4 regions of the Nocardia sp. CDC160 genome follow, and region 1 is predicted to be linked to each of the others. Evidence: riboswitches for the same ligand, from Rfam matches in the RefSeq annotation. Region 1 holds a riboswitch; each other region holds the start of a gene.
What was found. Region 1 has a riboswitch for S-adenosylmethionine ahead of VMT40_RS04155 (aminotransferase class V-fold PLP-dependent enzyme). Riboswitches for the same ligand answer to the same signal wherever they lie in the genome.

Region 1 (4,205 bases):
GACCCGCGACCGGATCGGAAGCCAAGGCCTCGGAACGCTTTTCGAGCGCGGCGTACACGAACCACAGCTGCGAGGTGTACCGGTAGAACGCCTCGACCCCGAGTTGCCCGGTCAGCAGGTCACGCATGAACGTGGAGTGCTCCGCCTCGTTGTGCTGCTGCTCGGTCGCGGTGCGAATGAGCGTCGAGAACGGGGTGCCGGTATCCAACATGGTCGAGCTCCTCGTGATCAACTCCGGGGCACCCCACTTTGGCTACCCTAACTTCACTTCGACCATACGCCCCAGCAACCATCACGCGATTCGAACTTCCCGCCCCACCCCCTCCAACTTTCGGACGATTTTTCTATTCCGGACGTGCCCTTCGTCACACCGCATCGATCCCGTCGACGCTCCGCCGACCGCCTGGAACAGTGGTCCCATGGCCACTCGAGCCGCCGATACCCCACTGATCCCGATGCTCATCGCCGCCACGGAGAGCGCCGAGCCCTCCGGGAACCGATTGCTGACCGACGACCTGGCGATCCGCGTGCTGCCACTCGGACTGCGACCGCTGGTACGCAACCGAACCACCCGAGGCTGGTTACGCAAGGTCATGGAGCGGGAAGGGCCCGGGCTGTGGGACAGCTTGGCTTGTCGGAAGCGGTATTTCGATGAGCAGACCGATGCGGCCGTGCGGGCGGGGGTCGGGGCGGTGGTGGTGCTCGGTGCGGGGCTCGACACTCGAGCCACGCGGCTGGTGGCGGCGGCCGGGATTCCGGCCTTCGAGGTGGATCTGCCGGTGAACATCGAGCTGAAGCGGCGGCGAATAACGCTGCCGGACAGCGTTGTTCAGGTGGCGATCGATTTCGAGACACAGGATCTCGCGACGACTCTCGCCGAGCGTGGTTACCGGGGCGAGGCGACAACGCTTTTCCTGTGGGAAGGGGTTACCCAGTACCTGACCGAGAAGGCGGTGCGCTCGACGTTGGAGACCCTCGCCGCCGCGCCCGCGGGGAGCCGACTGGTCTTCAGCTATGTCCGACAGGATTTTCTCGACGGCACGAATCTCGAGGGGTGCGAGCGCGCGTATCGGAGATTCGTTGCGGGAAAAGGTATTTGGCGATTCGGATTGCTGCCCGCGGACGTTCCGGGCCTGCTCGCCGAGTACGGGTGGCGGGAGCTGGAACAGGTGGGCGGGCGGGAGTACGTCGACCGGTTTCTCGAGCCACTCGGCCGGGGTGCGGAAGGCGTGCCGGACCTCGAACGCTGCGTCACCGCGACCAAGATCTGAGCCCGACGAGCCCGGCGGGCGGGGTTGACAAGGCCGGGAATCGTCTGCCAATCTCTGCAATCAGGTCATGAGTACCAGCGTCAAGCCCCGGCTAGCTGGTCGGCAACCCTCCTCCGCGGTGGGGTGCTCCGGGTGACGACCGGGCCGTAGCCCGACCGGGTACGGCAAGCGCGGACTCTCGATCGATATCCGTCTCGAAGCAGACACCTCCGATCGCGTGTCCATGAACCCGATGGAGTTTCGTGATGACCGCATTCGCCGACCAGACCTGTGCCCCGCTCGCCACCGTGTCCGGCTGTGACCTCCAGGTTCCGCTGGTCCAGGGCGGGACCACCACCTACGCCAACTTCGACTACGCCGCCAGCGCCCCCGCGCTGCGGCAGGTCACCGACCGCGTCGCCGAGCTGCTGCCGTTCTACGCCAGCGTGCACCGCGGCGCGGGCTACGCCTCCCGCGTCTCCACCGACTGCTACGAGTCGGCGCGCGGTTCGGTCGCCCGCTTCCTGAACGCGGCCGACGACCAGGTCGTGGTCTTCACCCGCAACACCACCGACTCGCTGAACCTGCTGGCCTCCTGCGTGCCCGGCGACACCGTGGTGCTGGACGTGGAGCACCACGCCAACTTCCTGCCCTGGACCCGGCACGGCCGCCGAGTGGTGCCGGTCGCCGACACCATCGAGGAGACCATTCAGCGCCTGGTCGCCGAGCTCTGTTCGAAACCGGCCGCGCTGCTGGCGGTTACGGGCGCGTCCAATGTGACCGGTGAACTACTGCCGCTGGAGCGGCTGGCCTGGATCGCGCACCAGTGCGGCACCCGCATTCTCGTGGATGCCGCGCAGCTGGCCCCGCACCGCCGCATCGACCTGCGGACCGCGGGCATCGACTATCTGGCCTTCTCCGGCCACAAGGCCTACGCCCCCTTCGGTACGGGCGTGCTGGTCGGCCGCCGCGACTGGCTCGACGCGGCCGAGCCCTACCTGGCGGGTGGCGGCGCGGTGCGCTCGGTCTCCACCGAGGGCGTCGAGTGGGCCCCGGCCCCGCAGCGGCACGAGGCCGGTTCGCCGAACGTCCTGGGCGTGGCCGCATTGGCCGCGGCCTGCGACGCCCTCGCCGACCTGGACGAGACCACGGTCATCGAGCACGAGCAGTACCTCACCCACCGCCTGCGCTACGGCCTGAAAACCGTTCCGGGCGTGAACTTCCTGCGTGTCTGGCGCGACAGCACCGACGCCGTCGGCATTGTCGCGTTCACCATCGACGGTTTCGAGCCCGGCCAGGTCGCCGCCTACCTTTCGGCCGAGCACGGCATCGGCGTGCGCGACGGCCGCTTCTGCGCCCACCCGCTGCTGTCTCGCCTCGGCGTGGACGCCGCCCTGCGCGCCAGCATTGGCCTCGGCACCACCGCCGCCGACGTGGACCGCCTCATCGAGGCCATTGCCACGCTGGTCGAGAACGGCCCGACCTGGAATTACGCGCGCACCGAGGGACATTGGAACCCGGTCCCGGAGACCCGACCGTTCGGCGACTCGTCGACCGGCGCGGCGCCCTGCGGATTCTGAGCGCGGATTCCGAACTACGGCACGAGGTATCGGGCCGCGAGCTCCTCGATCACCGGATCGTCATCCGCCACCGCGTCCAGCAGGTCGAGATCGTCCTGCACCGAGACCTGCCGGGTGTCGCCCTGCTCGGGATCGGGCGGCCCGTCCTCCTCGAGTTGCCGCACCATCTTCTCGCGCACGCGGTCCCGCAGTGAATCGCTCATACGCAGAGCATGCCCCGGTTAAACAGGCGCAATCCAGCTCCCCCACGGCGTGTTCCGCACAATGGTGAAGACAATGAGGAAGGCGAGCGCGAGCCACAGCGCGTATTTGGGCAGGATCTGGGGTAGTCGCGGCGGTGTCGGATTACCGCGCCAGCCGCGCACCAGCCAGGTGCCCCACCAGGCGAGGAAGCCGAGCGTCAATGGCAGCAACAGCACATTGCTGTGAATGGCGTCGAGAATCCGGCCATCGGTGAGATTGTGCAGCCCCCGCAGCCCGCCGCAGCCGGGGCACCAGTACCCGGTGAGCTCGTAGAAGGGGCAGTACCCGTAGGTGCCGGACACGTGCGGATCCCGGAAGTGCAGCAGCGCCAGCCCACCGGCCACGGCCCCACCGGCCAGCAGCGGTAGCCCGACGCCGAGCCACCGCGGGCGCGCGGGCGATTCGATTGCTGCTGCCGTGGTATCCACGACCACCAACGGTAGCCGCGCCGCCGCCGACCTGCCAGATCACTCCCGACTTCGCACCCCGCGGGGCTCGAGCGCGCTTGGGTATGCTGCCCCGACAATCATTTTCGAGTTCGGGGGAAGTCCACTCATGTCACAGAACTCAGGTGGCAGCAAGATTCGCGGCGCGCTCGCCGTGGTCGGCGCCATCGTCCTGATCATTGTCATCAAGGTCGGCATTCGCGTCATCGGCCACCTGTTCGGCCTCATCGGCCTGGCGGTGGTTCTGCTCATCGCGGTGGGCGCGTACTTCGCCCTCAAGAAGAAGAGCGAGACCGCGACCACCACCGCGCCGGTGTATACCCCGGCCCCGAGCCCGTACGACGCCAATACCCCCGCCCAGGGCTACCCGGCCCCGCAGGGCTTCCTACCGCCCCCGACCGGCGCGCCCGACCGGGGCTACCTGCCGCCGCCGAGCGGTGCGGCTGTCCCGGGTTACGCCGCGCCGCCGACCTACCCGCCCTCGGCGAATACCGTTCCCTCCCACGGGCATCCCGCTCCCGGCTACGCTCCCGCGCCACAGCCGAACTACCCGGCCCCACAATCCCAGCCTCGTTACCCCGTGCCGAATCAACCGGGCTACGGCGCGCAGCCGCCGAATCCGTATGCGCCGCAGGGCTACCCGGCCCAGCAGGGCGGATACCAACAGCAGGGATACCAACCGCAGC
Region 2 (4,205 bases), on a different contig from region 1:
ATCGCGGTAGCCGTCCCCGAACCAGTAGATGCCGAAGGCCTCCACCAGTCCCAGCACGAAGCCGCCGAGCACCGCGCCCGGAATCGAGCCCAGCCCGCCGATGGTGGCGGCCACGAAACCGGTCATGCCGACGATGCCGCCGCTGGTCGGTGAGATGTTCGAGTTGTAGAGGCCGACGAAAATGCCCGCCAGCCCGCCCAATCCGGACGCGATGGCGAAGGCCAGCGACTGCACCCGCCCCACGCCGATGCCCATTTGGGCGGCGGCATCGGGGTCCTGCGCGGTGGCGCGAATCGCCAGACCGTGACGGCTGTAGCGCAGGAAGGCCCACAGCCCCGCCATCACCGTGAGCGTGATGGCGAACATGACCACGTCGGAGGTGCCCAGTCGCACCCCGCCCACCCGAATATTGTTGGTGGACAACACCTGTGGAAACGGTCGGGTGTCCGGTCCGAACACCAGGGCGACCACGTTCTCGATGATCAGCCCCACCGCCACCGTGGCCAGCAGGGCCGCGATGGCCGGAGCCCGGCGCAGCGGCCGCACCGCCAGCACGTCGATGGCCACGCCGACCAGCGCCGTCACCGCCACCACCACCAGCAGCGCGGCCCACCACGGCACCCCGTGCTGGGCGATCAGCCACCAGCCCAGCACCGAGCCGAAGGCGAAGATCGCGCCGTGCGCGAAATTGATGACATTGCTGACCCCGAAGATCAGGGTGATGCCCACGGCAATGAGCGCATACGCATTGCCGTGGACCAGACCCGCGATGAGCGTGTCGAACATCTACTTGTTGCTTCCGACCGGCAGGAACTTGCCGTTCTGCAGGATCAGCTCGATCGGCTTCACCCCGCTCGGCCGCCGCGTCTGCTGGTCGAAGGCGAAGGTGCCCAGGCCGATTCCGTCGAAGTCCTTGATCTCGCGCAGGCCCTTCAGCACGCCGTCGCGGGTCGCGCCGCCGTATTTCGCCGCCTTCACCAGCACGTTCAGCGCGTCGTAGGCGTAGACGTTGAAGTCGCCGGGATCGGTATTGAACTTGGCCTTGAACTTGGTGACGAAGTTCTGGATCTTCGGGTTCGGGTCCGACGGGGTGAACACGCCGTTCACGATGTCGCCCTCGGCCGCCTTGCCCGCCAGATCGATGAACTGCGGGGTGTTCTGGCCGCCGAAGAACTGGCCGTTGAACCCGACATCACGCAGCTGCTTGGCCACCAGCGCGCCGTCCGGGCCGTAGCCCAGGTGCACGAACGCGTCCGGGTTGGCGTCGCGGCCCTTGATCAACACCGGGCGGAAGTCCTGCGAGTCCGGCAGAATCGAGGAGGAGTAGGCGATCTCGACACCCTTCTCCTTGGCGAACTGCTGGAAGTACTGGAAAGCCTGCTTGCCCCAGTCGGTTTCGAGGTAGACCACCGAAACCTTCTTGGCCTTGGACTTCACCCACTCGGCATTGCGCTCCTGGAACACGTCCAGGGTGATGGAGGGGCTCCACGAATAGTCGCCGCCCTTGGTGAAATCCACCGAGGAGTTGGTGAATCCGTACTGCACCAACTTGCCGCGGTTGTAGACCGGCGAGGCCGCGATGGAGGCGGGCGAGGAGAAGTCGCCCAGCTCGGCGATGATCGATTGGTCGCCAACGAATTTGGTGGCGATCGGCACCGTCTGCTTGGGATCGGACTGGGAGTCCTCCCATTTCAACGCGACCTTCTTGCCATTGATCCCGCCATTGGCATTGATCTCGTCCAGCGCCAGGTCGAAGCCCTGCTGCCAGAGCCGCCCGTACTCGGCCGAACCACCCGTCTTCGGACCGGAAACACCGAAATAGACGGTGTCCGACCCGCTTCCGGAGGAATCGTTGGAGCAGGCCGACGCCAGCCCCGCCACCAGGGCCGCAGCCGCAACACCCACCGCCACCCGGCCGACAACACGCTTCCGGGACCAGATCCTGCTCATTGTTACCTCTACACTCGCGCACCGACTCGCCAGCCGGGCATGGGGACACGACCGCGCTGCCACACGCGGTCGAATAGCGCTTGCGATACCCGCGACGGCATCGCCTGGTCGTCACCCGGGGCACCCCACCGCTACGCGAGGGTTGCCGATCAGCGAGCCGGGGCTCGAACATGCTGATACTCGTGACCGTGGGGCAAAGGTAGCCGCGGGCGGTCCCGCACCGACAGCATTCGAATCACCCTGATGCCAACGGCACCCGTCGAGCGGGCGGGCAAAGCCCTTGCCGGGCATGCGGTTACCCCGGCGTTGTCCCGCTGTGCCGAGGCTGCAATGGCTAGTGCGCGAGGTGGGCCGTGAGCCAGGCCGGGAATTCGGTGAGGTCGCCGAGCACCACATCGGCCCCGGCCGCCGAGAGTTCCTCGGCCGAGTACGGTCCGGTGGTCACCGCCACCGACACCGCGTCGGCCACCTTGGCCGCGCGCACATCGCCGAGATGGTCGCCGACGTAGATCGACGCGCCGCGCTCACGCAGCACCTCGCCCTTCTCCTCGGCCCACGCCCCGCCGACCAGTTCGTCCACGTTCAAGCCGAGGTGATCGAGGTGCAGTTGCGCGTGCGGCCCATTCTTGGCCGTGATCACCAGGACTCGTCCCCCGGCCGCGTGCACCGCCGCGAGCGCGTCGACCACACCGGGCAGATGCGCGGACGCCTCCACCGCCAAATCCGGATAGAACTCCCGATACATGGCCACGATCCCCGGCACCTCGTGCTCCGGAAACCACTGCGCGGCCTCGTGCGCGAGCGGCGGCCCGAGCCGCGAAACCACCAGCTCCGAATCGATCTCCACCCCGGTCTTCGCCGCCACCGCATCCCACACGGCGGCAATCCCCGGCCGCGAATCGATCAGCGTCATATCCAGGTCGAACCCGACAATGAGCCCGGTGTCCGCCGGAGTCGCATGATCGCTAGCCACGATCCGACCCTACGGTGTGCCTCGGTGCGCGTCGCAGTGCGGTCAATCGGGGAGACGGTGCGCGGCGATGGGTTTCAAGTGTTCGCGGAGGAAGTCGCCGTCGGGGCCGAAGATCTCGACGTCGGTGTCCACGGCGATCTGGACGGCCCGACTGACCAATTCCCGTCCGGCGGGGGTGAGTTCGATGCGCAGGGCGCGGGCGTCGGCGGGGTCGGCGCGGCGCGCCAGCAGGCCCCGGTCCTCCAGGCCGCGAATCACCTTGGAGGCCATCATGCGGTCCGAGCCGGACATGTCGGCGACCTGCTGTTGGGTGGGCAGGTCGTCCTGGCGGCTCAGCCAACCGGCCGAGGCCAGCAGGTTGAACTGGGTGGGGGTCAGCCCGAGCGGGCGCAGGTTGCGCTCCAGCCGCGTCCGCCACTCCAGTGCCGCGTGATGCAGCCAGAAGCCCGGACTCATGAGCGGACCCCGCGGGACGCCTCGTAGTTCTCGCGGCTCCCGCGGTTCGCCCGGCGATTCAGCCACGCCGCATTGCCTCCTGTTCCAGTGCCGCGAAGGTCAGCGGCATATCGGCCCGCATGGCCTTCTCCCAGATGAGCTTGAACAACGGCCCGAAGATCCCGTGGACCTCGACATTCTCCGCCACCTTCACCGTGCCGTCGCCGAGCGCCTCGTAGGTGCGGTGGCCGCGCAGTTTTCCGAACGGAATGCCCGCCTCGCTGGTCCACGAACGGCCCGGTTCCACCGCCACGATGGTAAACGGCCCGGCGGGCGCCCCCTTCGGCTTGACCCACCCCGTGGTTCCCGGCGCGAATTCGCCATCGATGCGGGACTTCTCCTCGTGCGGATCCCATTCGGACCAGCGGGCCACATCGGTGGCGACCGCCCAGATCTTGTCGACATCACCCTTGATCACGGCCGATTCGGTGAACGAGTACATCATCGCTGTCATCTCCTGAAGAGAGTTTCTGTTGTTGCGACAACAGTAACCGTAGTCGCGACAACAATCAACCCCTTCTCGTGAATTCGCCCGTGCGGGTGGGTCCGGTGGGGCGAGAGCGATCCCTCACCCCACCGAACCCGATCCGACCCGCCGCTACGGAGCGGGCGCGTAACCGAGCGGGCGCGTCGTGAACGTGCCGCGTCCCTGCGTCCGACCGCGCAAACGGGTTGCGTAGCCGAACAATTCGGCCAGCGGAACCGTGGCGGTGAGCACCACGGTGCCGGTGCGGGTCAGCGAACCCGTGACCCGGCCGCGCCGAGCCGCGAGATCACCCAGCACGGC
Region 3 (4,205 bases), on a different contig from region 1:
CCTCGTTCTCCGACAGCGGGAACCGCGGGTCGAAGATGTGGAGATGGGCATCGAACACGTTGATCAGCATGCCTCAGAACGGTGACAAGTGTGGACAACCTTGTCCGGCAAGCGGATTCGCGCTGGTCAGGACACCTTGTCCGGTACTGGTCAGGACACCTTGTCGGGCTCGGAGGCGGCGAGCATCTCCTCGCGCTCCACGACCTTGACCCGCTCGCGGCCCTGCGGCTCGCCCAGGGCGCGCTCGTGCGCGTCGAGTCGGTACCAGCCCGCCCAGGTGGTGAACGGGATGCCCTTGCCCTCGAGGAATTCGGTGACGGCCTCGGGTTCCGGCTTGGGGGCCGGAACGAAGTCGGCGGCGTCGTCGAGCAGGCAGGCGATGGTCTCGTTGGCGTCACCCTTGGTGTGGCCGATGAGCCCGACCGGGCCGCGCTTGATCCAGCCGGTCACGTAGGTGGCGGGCTCGTAGCGGTCCTTGCCGTCGGCGTCCTCGTTGACCAGCACGCGTCCGGCCTCGTTGGGCACGGTTCCGGCCTGGTCGTCGAAGGGCAGGGCCGGGATGTTCTGCGACAGGTAGCCGACCGCGCGGTACACGGCCTGGATGTCCCAGTCCTTGAATTCGCCGGTGCCCTTGCAGTTTCCGGTGCCGTCGAGCTGGGTGCGCTCGGTGCGCAGGCCCACGACCTTGCCGTTCTCGTCGCCTAGGATTTCGGCGGGGTTCTCGAAGAAGTGCAGGAACAGCTTGTGCGGGCGGTTGCCGACATCGCGAATGGCCCACTGCTCCAAGGTATTGCAGATCATGTCGACCTGCTTGGAGTGGCGGCGGGCGGCCTCGGAGCCCTCGTCGTAGTCGATGTCCTCGGGGTCGACGATGACCTCGATGGTCGGGGAGTGGTCGAGTTCGCGCAGCTCGAGCGGGGTGAACTTGGCCTGGGCCGGGCCGCGGCGGCCGAACACGTGCACCTCGACGGCCTTGTTGGCCTTGAGGCCCTCGTAGACGTTCGGCGGGATCTCGGTGGGCAGCAGTTCGTCACCGGTCTTGGCCAGCACGCGCGCCACGTCCAGGGCGACATTGCCGACGCCGAGCACGGCGACCTTCTCCGCGTCCAGGGGCCAGGTGCGCGGCACGTCGGGGTGTCCGTCGTACCAGGACACGAAGTCCGCGGCACCGTAGGAGCCGTCGAGGTCGATGCCCGGAACGCCCAGGGCGCGGTCGGCATTGGCGCCGGTGGAGAAGATGACCGCGTCGTAGAACTGGCGCAGGTCTTCCAGGGTGATGTCGGTGCCGTAGTCGATATTGCCGAGCAGGCGGACCTGGTCCTTGTCGAGCACCTTGTGCAGGGCGGTGATGATGCCCTTGATGCGCGGGTGGTCGGGCGCGACGCCGTAGCGGATCAGGCCGAACGGTGCGGGCATGCGCTCGTAGAGGTCGATGCTCACCCCGTCGAACCCGGCCGGGGCATCGGACTTCATCAAGGCGTCGGCGGCATAGATACCGGCCGGGCCCGCGCCCACGATCGCAATGCGTAGCGGGCGGGTCGCTGCACTCTGTTCGGTCATTCTTCCGCGCACCCTTTGGGTCGAAACTAACTTGCCGTCAAAACTTAGCCGTCGTTCTTAGCTTAGGCTAAGTTGACGCCCTGGCCTCGGCGACCTTCGTTGGCCCCCGACGCTGCAGCGTTGCTGCGTGGTCTTGCTATTCCCGCACCGGAGCGGAAATTCTGCTGATTCTATCGATGGCGCACGGACGCCCCCGCGCGCGGGCGGGGAAACTGCGGGAACGCCAGGCATGATCTACCCATGAGCGATGCCGAGGAGACCGTCGAGGAGACGTCGATTCCGATCGAGCAGAACGAGACCCGCAGCATGTGGCCGTTCCTGGTCGCGGCGGGTGTCATCGCGGCGGTGATCCTGGGCATCGTGATCGCGACCCTGCTGTCGCCGGTTGAGAACAATGTCACAGATCGCGATCGCCTCTCGGTGGCGGCGGGCGAGTTCATCAAGTCCCGTAACGACACCGGCAAGTTCGTTCCGGCCGTGGCCTGCAAGGGATTCGACGAGAACAACTCCCCGCTGAAGATCGCGGGCACGAGCGGCAAGGGCATCACCTTCGACCGGATCGACGATCCGGTCGTCGACGGTGACAAGGCCACGGCGCAGGTCACCTTCAGCGTGGACGGCGCGCAGTCGACCTCGACTTGGCATTTCACCAAGGAGAATTCCCGGTGGTTGGTCTGCGGTTCGTGACATGGTCCGAAGACCGACCGGGGGTTTGACACAACACCGGTTTTTTCGGCACTCTCATCCCAGGTCATGAGTACCAGCGCCAAGCCCCGGCTGGCTGGTCGGCAACCCTCCTCCGCGGTGGGGTGCTCCGGGTGACGACCTGGCCACGCATCGAGCAGCGGTGCGGCAAGTGCGGATTCACAGGAGGTACAGGTGAGCTACGCGGGTGACATCACGCCGAAGCAGGCGTGGGAGTTGTTGCGCGACAATCCGGATGCGGTGCTGGTGGACGTGCGCACCGAGGCGGAATGGCGATTCGTCGGCGTGCCCGACACCAGCGGCATCGGCCGCCCGACCGCGTTGATCGAATGGGTGGACGCCACCGGCACGCCCAACGCGCGGTTCGTGGACCAGTTGAAGCAGGCTCTCGCCGACCGGAACCCGGATTCGCAGGCCCCGGTCCTGTTCATCTGCCGCTCGGGCCAGCGCTCCATCGGCGCGGCCACCGCGGCCACCACCGTCGGCATCACGCCGTCGTTCAATGTGGTCGACGGTTTCGAGGGCGCGCTGGACGCTCAGGGCCACCGCGGTGCCACCGGTTGGCGGGCCGACGGCCTGCCGTGGCGGCAGTCGTGATTTCGCCCAGCTCCCCCAGCTCTTCCGAAGGGAACCAGTCATGATCACCGGTGGCTCTTTCGACAAGCCGCTGCCCGAGGGCGTCGGCCCCGCCACCCAGGCCGTGCGCGGCGGCACCCGGCGCTCCGGCTTCGACGAGACCTCCGAGGCGCTGTTCCTCAATTCGGGTTTCGTCTACGAGAGCGCCGAGGCGGCCGAGGCGTCGTTCACCGGCGATATCGAGCATTTCGTCTACTCCCGCTACGGCAATCCGACGGTCGCCATGTTCGAGGAGCGGCTGCGCCTGATCGACGGCGCGGAAGCCTGTTTCGCGACCGCGTCGGGCATGTCCGCGGTCTTCACCGCGCTGGGCGCGCTGCTCGGCGCGGGTGACCGACTGGTGGCGGCGCGCAGCCTGTTCGGGTCCTGCTTCGTGGTGGCCAACGAGATCCTGCCGCGCTGGGGCGTGGAGACCGTCTTCGTCGACGGCGAGGATCTGGACCAGTGGGAGCAGGCGCTGTCGGTGCCGACCCAGGCCGTCTTCTTCGAGACCCCGTCCAACCCGATGCAGACCCTCACCGATGTGCGCGCGGTCTCCGACCTCGCCCACGCGGCGGGCGCGAAGGTGGTGCTGGACAACGTCTTCGCCACCCCGCTGCTGCAGCGCGGGTTCGACCTGGGCGCGGACATCACCGTGTACTCGGGCACCAAGCACATCGACGGCCAGGGCCGTGTGCTCGGCGGCGCGATCCTCGGACCGCAGGACTACATCGACGGTCCGGTGAAAAACCTGATGCGCCACACGGGTCCGGCGCTGAGCCCGTTCAACGCCTGGACGCTGCTCAAGGGTCTCGAGACCATGCCGCTGCGCCTGCGCCAGTCGGTGGACTCCGCGCTGAAGATCGCCCAGTTCCTCGAGAACCATCCCGCGGTGGCGTGGGTGAAGTACCCGTTCCTGTCCTCGCACCCGCAGTACGAGCTGGCCAAGCGCCAGATGTCCGGCGGCGGCACGGTGATCACCTTCGAACTGAAGGCCGCCGAGAACGAGGCCAAGAAGCGGGCTTTCGAGGTGCTCAACCGGCTGCGCATCATCGACATCTCCAACAACCTCGGTGACGCGAAGACCCTGATCACCCACCCGGCCACCACCACGCACCGCGCCATGGGTCCGGAAGGCCGTGCGGCCGTGGGTATTACGGATGGCGTCGTGCGCATCTCCATCGGCCTCGAGGATGTCGAAGACCTCCTGGGCGACCTGGATCAGGCGCTGAGCTGATCCATCGATCGTCGAAAAGGGCCGGAATCCAGTGGATTCCGGCCCTTTTTCCATGTCAGGGGAGACGTCAGGTCGGTGTCAGCCCGAT
Region 4 (4,205 bases), on a different contig from region 1:
CAGCTCGCGGCCTGGGAGCAGGCGCGGGTGGTGTTCGAGCGGTTCGCGGCGGCCGATCTGTACGTCATCAACCTGCCGATCTGGAATGCGGGCGTGCCGTACATCTTCAAGCAGTGGGTCGATATCGTGACCCAGCCGGGGTGGGCGTTCACCTTCGATCCGCAGAGCGGGTATTCGGGGCTGCTCACCGAGAAGCGGGCGGTCACGGTGTACACCAGTGGCGTGCATCAGCCGGGGGTGCCGGTGCAGTTCGGGTCCGACTTCGCGACGCCGTTCGTCGAAGACTGGCTGAACTTCGTGGGGATCAAGGACATTGCCGAGATCCGGTTCGCGCCAACGGTATTGACCGAGAACCCGGAGGCGGGCTTCGCCGCGGCCCAGGAGCGTGCGCGTGAGCTCGCCGCCGACTACTGAGCCGGGTGGGGCTACCGAGTCGGGCCGGGCTGCTGAGCCGGGATGGGCTACCGAGCCGGGATGGGCACCGACCGGGCGGACCGTCGCGGCGGTCTGCGCGGTCGGCATTCTGGTGGTGGGCCAGCTCTACGTGGTGCTGCCGGTACTGAATCGGCTTGCGGCGGACTGGGATACGTCCAAGTCGGCGGCCACCTGGACCACCACCGCCTTCGGGCTGGCCTACGGGGCGGGCTTCCTGGTGACCGGCCCGCTGTCGGACCGCTGGGGACGACGGCCGGTCATCGTCGGCGGCTTGCTCGCCACCGTGCTGAGCTCCCTCCTGGTGGCGGTCGCACCCGGACTCGCCACCGGACTCTCCGCGCGAATCCTCCAGGGCCTCACCGCCTCCTTCTTCGCCCCCGCCGCCTTCGCCTACCTCGCCGAACGCATCGCCCCCGCCCGCAGAATCTTCGCCCTCACCTGCCTAACCAGCTCCTTCCTAGGAGCAGGCGTGGTAGCCCAGGTCCTGGCCCAGCTGATCGGCAACACCTGGGGCTGGCACGCCATCTTCATCGCCGGTGCGATCGTCTTCGCGCTATCGGCGGCGCTACTGCGCCTGGTTCTCCAGCCGCCCACCTCGGCGGCGGTTGTAGCCCAGGCACCTGGCACTGAAGCCGCGCTGACCGAGGCGCTGACCCAGGCCGAGGGTGCAAAGGGCGAGGCGGAAGGCGTAGGGACTGAGGCCGGGGGTGCGAGGGCTGAGGCCAGGGGCGCGCGAGCCCGCATCGGAATCGCCGACATCGCGCGAAAGGCTGTTCTGCCGTTCGTGACTCTGCTCAGACAGGGCCGACTCGCCCTGCTGTACCTGAGCTGCCTGGCGATCTTGGGCTCGTTCGTGGGCATCTACACCGGCATTCAGCTCTCACCGCCGGAGGGAGTCGGATCCGGCAACGCGGCCCTACTCGCCCTGCGGGCCAGCGCGATTCCCGCCATGGTGGCGGTACCACTGCTCGCCGGAAGACTCGGCGTGATCGCACCTGCCGCCCGGTTGATCACCGCCCTGGCGGCAGCTGCCGCAGCGGCGGCGATCACCGCGGTCCCACTGGGTGGCATATGGGTCGCGGTGTGGCTGTTCGTGTTCGTGACGGCCATCGCGGTCGCGGCACCGGCGGCGGTTCAGGCGATCGCGGCGCAGGCAGGCGAGGCGCGCGGCACCGCCACCGCGCTCTACACCTTCGCCCTGTTCGTCGGGGCCAGCGCGGGACCACAACTCGCCAATCTGGTTTCGCGCCACGGCTATTCAACCGTCGCGCTGACCATCGCGGCGCTGGCGGCTTCGGGGGCGGCACTGGCCGTCGCCTCGACGCGAGTCGCTGCGGGGACAGCGGCGACCCCGGTAGGCGGTTCGAGCGCCGATCCGGGGTCACATCCAGCGCCCGGGTTGGCGACGCAGCCGAACCCAACGTCGGAGTCGGAGTCGGAGTCGGGGGTAAGGCCAGGGGGAGTGTCCGAGTCCGAGATGACGCCAGGGGTAGCGCCGGAGGGTGTTTCGGCGTCGGAGCCGGTGTCGGGGCGTGAGCCCGAACCGAGTGGGGTTGGTGTGGGGGAAGCCGCCGCGGGATAGATCGGCGCGCGGGGGACAGCGTCGTCCTCCGTTCGCGGGTTTCAATCGGGGTGGTTGAAACTATGTATGAAATAGGTTGGGGGACATAGGGTTTCGGGGACGGTCATGAGTTCCAGTGGTAAGCCCCGGCTGGCTGGGCGGCAACCCTCCACGACGGCGGGGTGCTCCGGGTGACGACCGGGTGGTGGCGAGCGCCGCCATAAGCGTCTTGCTCTCGGAGGAAAAATGTCTGTAGCCCAGCTCGATTCGGTGTCCGTGCTCTCGGGGGAGGTGGCCGTCGGCGAGGTGCTGCTGGTGGCCGATCGCTTCCGCGGAATCGCCGAGGACGACCGGGCCTTCACGGTGTCGGGACTGGTCGCCGCCCTGCGCGGCGGCCGGTGGCGGGAGTCGGAGCGCGCGTTGACCGTTCATCTCGGGCAGGGGGTGACCCGCCACGACCTCGACTACCTCGAGCACGTGGCGCTGGTGCACGCCCCGGCCGGGCTGCACGTGCGCGGCGCGGTCGACGAACCGGCACCTCGCCACCAAGTGCACAAGTATCAGAACTCGAATGTGCTGCTGGCCAACCTGATTCGCGAATCGGAGACCGAGTTCCGCGCGGATCTGCGCATTCACGGCGACAACGAACTGCTGCTCGACCATCAGACCGGCGAACACGTGCAGGGCATCGTCATCGTCGAGGCGGTGCGCCAGCTGTTCCTGGGCGCGTTCGAGCTGGAGTACGGCCGCCGCTGGCCCGAACAGCACTTCTACATCGTCTGGAACAGCATCGAATTGGAGTTCAAGACCTTCCTGTTCCCGCTGCCCGCCACCCTGCACGCGGTGCTCACCCCGATCGCCATCGAGGATCCGGCCAAGCTGGAGTTCGCCATCGACGTCGACGTGCGCCAACTCGACCGCACCGTGGCCACCACCCGCATCACCTACGCGGCCCTGCCCAACGAGCGCATCTCGCAGATCGAACGCCACAAGGCCGCCAAGGCGATCGCCGCCTACCTGGGCGCGGTGGCATGAGCACGACACCGGGTGCGGCGTTCTTCGACGTCGACGAAACCCTCATCACCGTCAAGAGCATGTTCGCCTTCCAGCGCTTCTGGCTGGCCGAGAACGGCGACGACGGCAGCGAATACACGCGCCTCAGCGACGAGATCAAGCGGAAGGCCGCGTCCGGAACGCCCCGCGAGGAGGTGAACCGGCACTACTACCGCGCCTATCGCGGCGTGCGGGCCGACGCCTTGGCTGCCGCCGGACGCCGCTGGTTCGCTGAGTTCTCCGCGAGCGGTGCCGTCTACTACACCGACGCGGTGGAAGCGCTGCGCGCACACCGGAATTCGGGCGACACCACGGTCCTGCTGTCCGGCTCGTTCGCCGCGGCCATCGCCCCGGTCGCCGACGCGCTGGGTGCCGATCACATCATCGCCACCACCCCCGTGGTCGATGACCAAGGCGTGCTGACCGGTGAGGTCACCCAGCCCATGATCGGCACCGCCAAGGCGACCGCGGTCACCGACTTCCTGCGCGAGCACGGCATCGCGCACGAAAACAGCTACGGCTACGGCGATCACGCCAGCGACCTGCCGTTCCTGCGGGCCGTCGCACACCCCGGCTTCCGCGGCGACGACGCGGTGCTGTCGGCGCACGGCCACGGCTGGATCCACTTCTCCGACCGGGTCGGCGCGTCCGTCGACGATCCCGGCCGCCTTCTCTCCGATCAGGAAGCGCTCTCCGTATGGTGACCCGAAGCTATGAACTGACCCCGACCACCCAGGGGCCGCTGTACCCGCCGAGCGAAGTCCTCGACGCCGACGGCAATTTCATTGTCGTCGGCTTCCTGACCGAGCCCGACGCGGACGGGGGCGTCACCCGCCGCTGGGGCCGAGCCATCGTCGCCGCCGATACGCCGGTGCCGAAATTCGGTGAACTGGCCGCCTACACGATCGTGCGCGAACTGGCCGACGACCTGTCTGCGGAGGACGCCGCGAGCGTCCTGCACACCCTGCCGCTTCCCCTGCCCGCCAACAACTATCCGATGGTCTTCGCCCCCGACCAGCGTCCCGACGCCGACACGGTGACCCGGCCCAGCTACCCGTTCCACGAGACGCCGATCCCGGACTTCCGCCCGCAGGACGGCCGCAAGCTCACCGAGCCGGTGACCCTGGGCGAATGGCTCGAGGCGCGCGGCACCCTC

Region 2: linked by a shared signal. The riboswitch ahead of VMT40_RS34320 (ABC transporter substrate-binding protein) and the one ahead of VMT40_RS04155 (aminotransferase class V-fold PLP-dependent enzyme) in region 1 are both predicted to bind S-adenosylmethionine.
Region 3: linked by a shared signal. The riboswitch ahead of VMT40_RS38135 (rhodanese-like domain-containing protein) and the one ahead of VMT40_RS04155 (aminotransferase class V-fold PLP-dependent enzyme) in region 1 are both predicted to bind S-adenosylmethionine.
Region 4: linked by a shared signal. The riboswitch ahead of VMT40_RS08565 (AfsA-related hotdog domain-containing protein) and the one ahead of VMT40_RS04155 (aminotransferase class V-fold PLP-dependent enzyme) in region 1 are both predicted to bind S-adenosylmethionine.

Annotation. Positions count from the first base shown of each region.
Region 1 is NZ_JAYKYT010000001.1:935,178-939,382, forward strand. Features, by position in the region: gene VMT40_RS04145 (biliverdin-producing heme oxygenase) at 1-211, opposite strand, end outside; gene VMT40_RS04150 (SAM-dependent methyltransferase) at 420-1,271, shown strand; SAM riboswitch class IV at 1,335-1,448, shown strand; gene VMT40_RS04155 (aminotransferase class V-fold PLP-dependent enzyme) at 1,517-2,830, shown strand; gene VMT40_RS04160 (hypothetical protein) at 2,845-3,033, opposite strand; gene VMT40_RS04165 (DUF2752 domain-containing protein) at 3,052-3,501, opposite strand; gene VMT40_RS04170 (hypothetical protein) at 3,629-4,205, shown strand, end outside.
Region 2 is NZ_JAYKYT010000007.1:301,238-305,442, forward strand. Features, by position in the region: gene VMT40_RS34315 (ABC transporter permease) at 1-786, opposite strand, end outside; gene VMT40_RS34320 (ABC transporter substrate-binding protein) at 787-1,950, opposite strand; SAM riboswitch class IV at 2,022-2,138, opposite strand; gene VMT40_RS34325 (HAD family hydrolase) at 2,285-2,923, opposite strand; gene VMT40_RS34330 (MarR family winged helix-turn-helix transcriptional regulator) at 2,966-3,445, opposite strand; gene VMT40_RS34335 (SRPBCC family protein) at 3,438-3,872, opposite strand; gene fusA (elongation factor G) at 4,017-4,205, opposite strand, start outside.
Region 3 is NZ_JAYKYT010000011.1:89,307-93,511, reverse strand. Features, by position in the region: gene VMT40_RS38150 (amidohydrolase family protein) at 1-70, opposite strand, end outside; gene VMT40_RS38145 (FAD-dependent oxidoreductase) at 151-1,560, opposite strand; gene VMT40_RS38140 (Rv0361 family membrane protein) at 1,801-2,247, shown strand; SAM riboswitch class IV at 2,310-2,425, shown strand; gene VMT40_RS38135 (rhodanese-like domain-containing protein) at 2,440-2,862, shown strand; gene VMT40_RS38130 (O-succinylhomoserine sulfhydrylase) at 2,903-4,117, shown strand.
Region 4 is NZ_JAYKYT010000002.1:237,465-241,669, reverse strand. Features, by position in the region: gene VMT40_RS08575 (FMN-dependent NADH-azoreductase) at 1-414, shown strand, start outside; gene VMT40_RS08570 (MFS transporter) at 392-2,017, shown strand; SAM riboswitch class IV at 2,119-2,229, shown strand; gene VMT40_RS08565 (AfsA-related hotdog domain-containing protein) at 2,243-3,031, shown strand; gene VMT40_RS08560 (HAD family hydrolase) at 3,028-3,753, shown strand; gene VMT40_RS08555 (hypothetical protein) at 3,747-4,205, shown strand, end outside.